2 regions of the Microbacterium sp. CGR1 genome follow, and region 1 is predicted to be linked to the other one. Evidence: predicted binding sites of a transcription regulator. Region 1 holds the regulator's gene; the other holds the start of a gene.
The links. Region 1 encodes LexA, which represses DNA repair genes until DNA is damaged. Its sites were predicted from a motif close to TCGAACANNTGTTCGA; they were not measured.
Positions count from the first base shown of each region.

Region 2: the regulator LexA is predicted to act here: its motif matches at 2,057-2,072, upstream of AKG07_RS09190 (HNH endonuclease signature motif containing protein).

Region 1 covers NZ_CP012299.1:1,383,047-1,386,418, forward strand. Annotated here, with positions in the region: gene AKG07_RS06635 (histidinol-phosphate transaminase) at 1-793, opposite strand, end outside; gene AKG07_RS06640 (LysM peptidoglycan-binding domain-containing protein) at 885-1,247, opposite strand; gene lexA (transcriptional repressor LexA) at 1,530-2,216, shown strand; gene AKG07_RS06650 (prolyl oligopeptidase family serine peptidase) at 2,272-3,372, shown strand, end outside.
Region 2 covers NZ_CP012299.1:1,894,799-1,898,170, forward strand. Annotated here, with positions in the region: gene AKG07_RS09185 (response regulator) at 1-287, shown strand, start outside; gene AKG07_RS09190 (HNH endonuclease signature motif containing protein) at 490-1,992, opposite strand; gene AKG07_RS09195 (GNAT family N-acetyltransferase) at 2,434-2,835, opposite strand; gene AKG07_RS09200 (EamA family transporter) at 2,996-3,372, opposite strand, start outside.

The DNA of each region.
Region 1 (3,372 bases):
CGGCCTGCGTGAGAGCGCTGAGGTGGTACGGCAGGCGCACGAGCCGCAGAGCGTCGATGAAGGCAGGATCCGCGGCGAGGTACCCCACGCGGGCACCCGCGAAGGCGAAGGCCTTGCTCATCGTGCGGGAGACGGCGAGCCGCGGTCGTCCCTCGAGAAGGGTCAGAGCCGATGCCGCGTCGTGCGGCGCGAACTCCTGGTACGCCTCGTCGACGACGACGATTCCGTTCGACGCCTCGTACACGGCTTCGACGACGTCGAGGCCCAGCGGCGTGCCTGTCGGATTGTTCGGCGAGCACAGCAGGATGACGTCAGGATCGACATCTCGCACCTGCGCTGCCGCCTCTTCGGGGGTGATCGTGTAATCGGGCTGCCTGGTGCCGGCGACCCAACGCGCTCCGGTGCCCTTCGAGATCAGCGGATACATCGAGTAGGTCGGGGCGAAGCTGAACGCCGTGCGGCCCGGCCCTCCGAACGCCTGCAGAATGTGCTGAAGGACTTCGTTCGACCCGTTGCCCGCCCAGATCTGAGCCGGTTCGAGACCATGACCGAGATACTCCGCGAACCCTTCCCGGAGCGTGGTGAACTCGCGATCCGGGTAGCGGTTGACATCGCGGAGCGCGACCGCGATGTCGTCCAGGATGTCACTGGCGACCGCGTCGGGAACCGGATGCGTGTTCTCGTTGACGTTGAGTGCGATCGGAAGAGGCGCTTGCGGCGCTCCATAGGGCGTGAGCCCTCGGAGGTCGTCGCGAAGAGGGAGGTCGGCGAGTGATGCAGTCACCCTTCCCATGGTAGGCCGCCTTCACTACACAGACGCCCGTGGTGACGGAGTGTGAACGCGCATCCGCGCCGCACCGCTCGATCGAACGGCCCTCACGGGTTCATTCCGAATACTGCGCCGGAATCGCCAGCTCCTGGCCGATCTGCAGCTCGCCGCCGCGCAGCAGGTTCAGACGCGTGATGTCGCCGATCACGTCGCGCGGATCCGCGCCGGGGGCCACGCTCTCAGCGATCGACCACAGCGTGTCGCCGGGCATCACCGTCACCGTCGCGAACGATGCCGTGGCAGTCTGCTCGCCTGAGGCCATCGCACTGCCGCCGCTGAGTGCGGCGAATGCGATCCCGGCTGCGAGCGGCACGGCCGCGACAGCGAGAACGACACGTCGACCGCGCGCCGTCAGCTTGAGCCGCGTCGCCGGACGAGCCGGAAGGACTGCTGCACTGCTGAAGGTGATGGTGCTCATGTCGTGCTCCTCTGCATCTACCGCGTGGGCGGTGAAGTTGGCGTAGCGTTCGCATTCGCGCCTCGGCCGGGAGCCGTGAATGCGAACCTACGTTCCGAAGTTATCTTCGAATTCGAACATCTGTCAAGCGTTCTTCGAAACAGAAGTCCGGGAATCGGCCGACACGCTCGAACAGATCTTCCACTTCGGCGCGATTCTCGGATACGGTTTCGATGTCAACACCCCACCACGGGCCTCCGACATTCGAACTGAGACGCCGGAATCGCACACCTGAGGAGCACCATGAGCGACATCTCCGCCCCCGACGCCGACGTCCCGCGCACCCGTCGCCGCAAGAGCCTGAGTCCCAAGCAGATGGCGATCCTCGAGGTCATCCAGGCGTCGATCAGCCGTCACGGGTACCCGCCGAGCATGAGAGAGATCGGCGACGCCGTGGGCCTCAAGTCGCTGTCCAGCGTGACCCACCAGCTCGGCCAGCTCGAGCTGAGCGGATATCTGCGACGCGACCCCGGCAAGACCCGTGCCATGGAAGTGCTCATCGACCTCCCCGGCACCAGCGGAGAGAATCCCGCCGATGTGGCGACCCCCGTGGGCGATGCGGCGCTCGTGCCGCTCGTCGGCCGCATCGCCGCAGGTGTCCCGATCACCGCCGACCAGCAGGTCGAGGAGATCTTCCCGCTCCCCCGGCAGCTCGTCGGCAAGGGCGACCTGTTCATGCTCAAGGTGTCCGGCGAATCGATGATCGATGCGGCGATCTGCGACGGCGACTGGGTCGTGGTGCGGTCGCAGAGCAGCGCCGAGAACGGCGAGATCGTCGCCGCCATGCTCGACGGCGAGGCGACGGTGAAGGTTCTCCGTCGACGCGACGGCCACACCTGGCTGCTGCCTCGCAACTCCGCATTCGAGCCGATCCTCGGCGACGAGTCCGTCATCCTCGGCAAGATCGTCGCCGTGCTGCGCGCGGTCTGACTCCCCTCCCACCCTGCCGGTGTCGGCGGGCGTCGACGCACCATAGGCTCGAACCATGTCGTCGCCGTTCGGTACCTGGACCTCTCCGTTCACCCCCGACCGGATCGCCGCGTCGTCTCCGCGGATCGATGGCAGCGCCTTCGTGGCTGACGAGATCTGGTGGGGTGAGTCGATCCCTGCCGAGGGCGGTCGCCTGACCGTGCGAAGTTCGACGGGTGCCGAGATCCTTCCCGCGCCATGGAGTGCTCGGTCTCGCGTCCACGAGTACGGCGGCGGGGCGTGGACCGCGGATGCCGACGGCACGCTGTACTTCGTCGATGCCAAGGATCAGCGCGTGCACCGCATGCCCCGCGGCGGTGTCCCCGTTCCTTTGACACCCCCGGGCCCGGCGCACGGCGGTCTGCGTCTGCAGAGCGGCCGCCTGTTCGCCGTGCGGGAGGATCTGTCGGTCTCCCCTCACCGACGCGCCATCGTCGAGATCCCGACCGACGGGTCGGCATCCGACCGGCCTGCGCTGTTGAAGACCCTCGTCGAAGGCGAGTCGTTCTACGCTCATCCGGCACTGTCTCCCGACGGTTCTCGTGCAGCGTGGGTCGAGTGGTCCGGCGATCGGATGCCGTGGCAGCGAGCGTCGTTGGTGATCTCGGACGGCACCGCGCGCACAGAGCTGTCCACTCGCGCCGCGCTGCAGCCCGAGTGGACGGCTGACGACGAGATCGTGTACTCCGACGATCCCTCGGGCCGCTGGGCTCTGCACCGACAGCGTGTCAGCGGAGCCCAGGCGGTCGGCACGGCGGAGCAGATCATCGACGACGACGCCGACACGGGATACGGCCTCTGGGTGCTCGGCAATCGCTGGTACCGCCCGCTCGCCGACGGTCGCGTCGTGGCTGTGCGCACGAACGGTCGCGACCGGGTCGTCGTCATCGACCCCGACGGCAGCGCCCACCGCATTCCCCTCCCCGCAGACGGCCACGTGAGTGTCGACGATGTCGCGGGCTCCCGCGTGCTGCTCTCCGGAAACAGCTCGACGACAGAACCCGGGGTCTGGTGCGTCGACGTCGACACGGGTCGCGTCGAGGCCGTCGCGGGAGCTGCGCCGACCGATCCTGCGTGGATGCCGCCCGCATCCGAGGTCCTGGTCGACGGCTCGCAC
Region 2 (3,372 bases), 510 kb from region 1:
GAGCGAGCTCGCTGTCGCCGCGGATCGCGTCGCTGCTGATCAAGCACGTGCGGGATACGGAGCCCGTCGGGGGCGACGACACCCTGGAGGCGCTCACGGATCGCGAGCAGGAGGTGCTGCAGCGACTCGCGCAGGGGATGTCCAACGCCGAGATCGCGCGCACACTGATCGTGTCGGAGGGAACCGTGAAGGCCCACCTCGGCCGCATCATGTCGAAGTGGCACGTGCGCGATCGCGTGCAGATCCTCGTCACGGCAGCGCACGCCGGGCTGGTCGACTTCCGCTGAGGCGGGACCGCTGACCGGCGAGACCGCTGACCGGCGAGACCGCTGACCGGCGAGATCGCTGACCGGCGGGATCATTGGAGTGAGACTGCTGAGGCGAGCCCGTTGAGCCGGGCACTGTGAGTCTGGCCCGCTGGGGCTGGCCCGCTGAGTCCGGCCCGCTGTTCGGGATCAGCAGCACTTGCCGTGAGGATGCCGCCGCGTATCACCCGGTTCGAACGAGGCGCCTTCGGTCACGGTCCGCGGGGAGGCTGTGTTGTGGGGTGCGCCAGCGTTGGTCGGGGTCCCACCAGTTCGGTCCACGGACTTCGGGGAGCCCGTGGTTCATGCGGATCTCCCACTGCGAGCTGCCCAGGGATCGGTGGTGCCACCAGCACAGAGGCACACCGTTGTCGGTGTGGGTCGGCCCACCGCGGGCGTGTTCGGTGACGTGATGGATCTCGCACCAGGATGCGGGCACGTGACACCCGGGGATGAGGCATTCCTTGTCGCGGGCGATGATCGCCCGGCGTTGATGCACGGTGAACACGCGGTCGGTGGTGCTGATCCCGATGATGCGCCCCTCGTCCAGGAGCACCCGCTGGATCGCCCCCGCACATGCGGTCTGCGCCGCGACGGACACAGGCACATGCGCACCGGATCCAGGGATCGTCGCCCACCCGCCGCTGCCCGCACCACCACCCGCGCCGGCGATGCCCGCACCGAAAGCAGAACCTTCCGCATGGTGGGCGAGGTCTGTCGCGTTAACGGTGACGACGAGCACCGGGGAGGCACCACCGAGCGTGGGCATGTCCTTGTGACGGGCGGCTATCGCGAGAGCGGCGGCGAGAGCATCGTGGCGTTTCTGCGACGCGGTGCGATCATCGAGCACGCTGCGCTCATCCACATTGAACGGATCAACACCCGGGTCAGCACCTGTGTCTGTGTGACCGGTGTCACCGCTGGGGGTGAAGAACACTCCCGGCATGGGCGGGCCGTCACCCTTCGGGTTCAGCATCGCGTCCAGGATCAGCTGCAACTGCGCCGCGGCATCCGGAGTCAGATACCCCCGGATCGCATGCATCCCGTCCGTGAGACGACCGATCGTGATCCCGCGCTTGCGCCGCGCGTCCTCATCCTTCGGCTCCTCCCCGTCCGGGTCGAGCATCGAGGCGAGATCCTCCGCAAGAGCTTTCAGATCCTGCACCGTCGGCGCCGGACCAGAATCCGCGCCCCCGCCGATCCCGTGCCCGCGGGCGCACCCCGCCAACGCCACATCCGCCGCCAACCGCTGATCCACGCTCAACCGGTCCCACACCCGCTCGATCGGGCCCGTCGCCGCCAGAAACCCCGTGACACCCACCACACCATCCAACAAGGCCACGCGCATCTCCGACCACCGCGCCGGCATCCGCTCCCCCGCCAGACTCACCGGCCGGCGCACCAGATCGACGACCCTGTCGACCCGGGACGCACCCCGCACATCCACGCCCACCATCCGCTGCACCAGCTCGTTCACCCCGCGACACCCTGCCGCATGCGGAAAATCCGCAGGATCCCCGGTCGCCACGGTCTCCACGATCACCGCCTCGGCCCGCCGGAACACCGCCCCCGCCGCCTGCAGCACCGCGACACGCTCCGCATCGCTCAACCCCGCCAACGCGTCATCACACGGCACCGCATCAAGGTCAGCGACGACCCGACCCAGACGCTCCACGATGCTGTTCATACCCTCGAGTCAACACGGGGCCACCGACATTCGACCCCCGAAACCAGTCCGATTTAGACCAGATCAGAGCACGTATTCCAATCTCCCGGAATGCCGCACAACGCAGGCACAAGAGGAGCGGAGAGACCAGTCAACGAGGGCAGAAGAGACAAGAGGAACGAGGAACGAGACACGAGGAACGAGACACGAGACACGAGGAACGAGACACGAGGAACGAGGAACGAGACACGAGGAACGAGACACGAGGAACGAGACACGAGGAACGAGACACGAGGAACGAGACACGAGGAACGAGACACGAGGAACGAGACACGAGACACGAGAAACGAGGAACGAGGAACGAGACACGAGGAACGAGGAACAAGACACGAGGAACGAGGAACAAGGACCCAGACACGAGGAACGAGACCCCAGACCGAGCACCCGTCACGGGGCACTCGATCAGCGCCGGAGCGGCTCGGCCTTCATGAAGACGTCGACCGCGTCTTCGCGCTCGAGCTCGAAGCCGTGCCTCTCGTACAGCCGTCGCGCCGGACTGCCCTGCAGCACATTGAGGCGGAACGGCCGGTCATCGCCCGCATGACGCGTCTCCAAGGCGTCCGCCAGCACCGCGGAGCCGAGGCCGCGGCCCTGCTGAGCGGGATCGAGGTAGAAGTGCTCGATCCACACCGCGTCGCTCTCGGGCCTCACCGCGATGAGGCCCACGTCCTGCCCGGCAACCACGATCACTCGCGTGTTCTGCGGGACGAACCCATCGAGGAACCGCTGCCGCACACGCACCGGGTCGAAGCGTCCGAGACGCTCCAGATCGGCACGCATGACGATCGCTCGCAGCTCCGACATCCAGTGCGCATCCGACGGACTGCTCTCTCGAAGACCCCACGCGGCGCACACAGCATCCATACAATCACGCAGGCCACGCACCCGGAGAGACCACGACCCCGACCACGACCACGACCACGACCACGACCACGACCACAGAACCACCGCCGCAGAACCACCGCTACAGCGCGAGCAGCACGATCCCGCCCGCGACGACCGCGGACGCGGCGAGACGCCATCCGGGCCTGCTCTCCTTCAGGGCGAAGACACCGAACAGGCTGACCAGCACAACGCTGACCTCGCGCAGCGGCGCGACCAGTGCGACCGGAGCGATCTGGATGGCCGTGAGCACCAGGATGTACGAGAGCGGCGACAGGATGCTGAACGCCACGATGCGCTTCCACTGCGTGCGGCCGAGCGCGCGAACGGCCGCCCATCGGCCTCGGACGCCGAGCGAGTAGAACGGGATCTCGAGCAGCATTGTCCCCACCATGAAGGCGACGGGCGAGAGGTTCCACGTGCGCACGGCGTTGGCGTCCCAGATCGTGTAGACCGCGA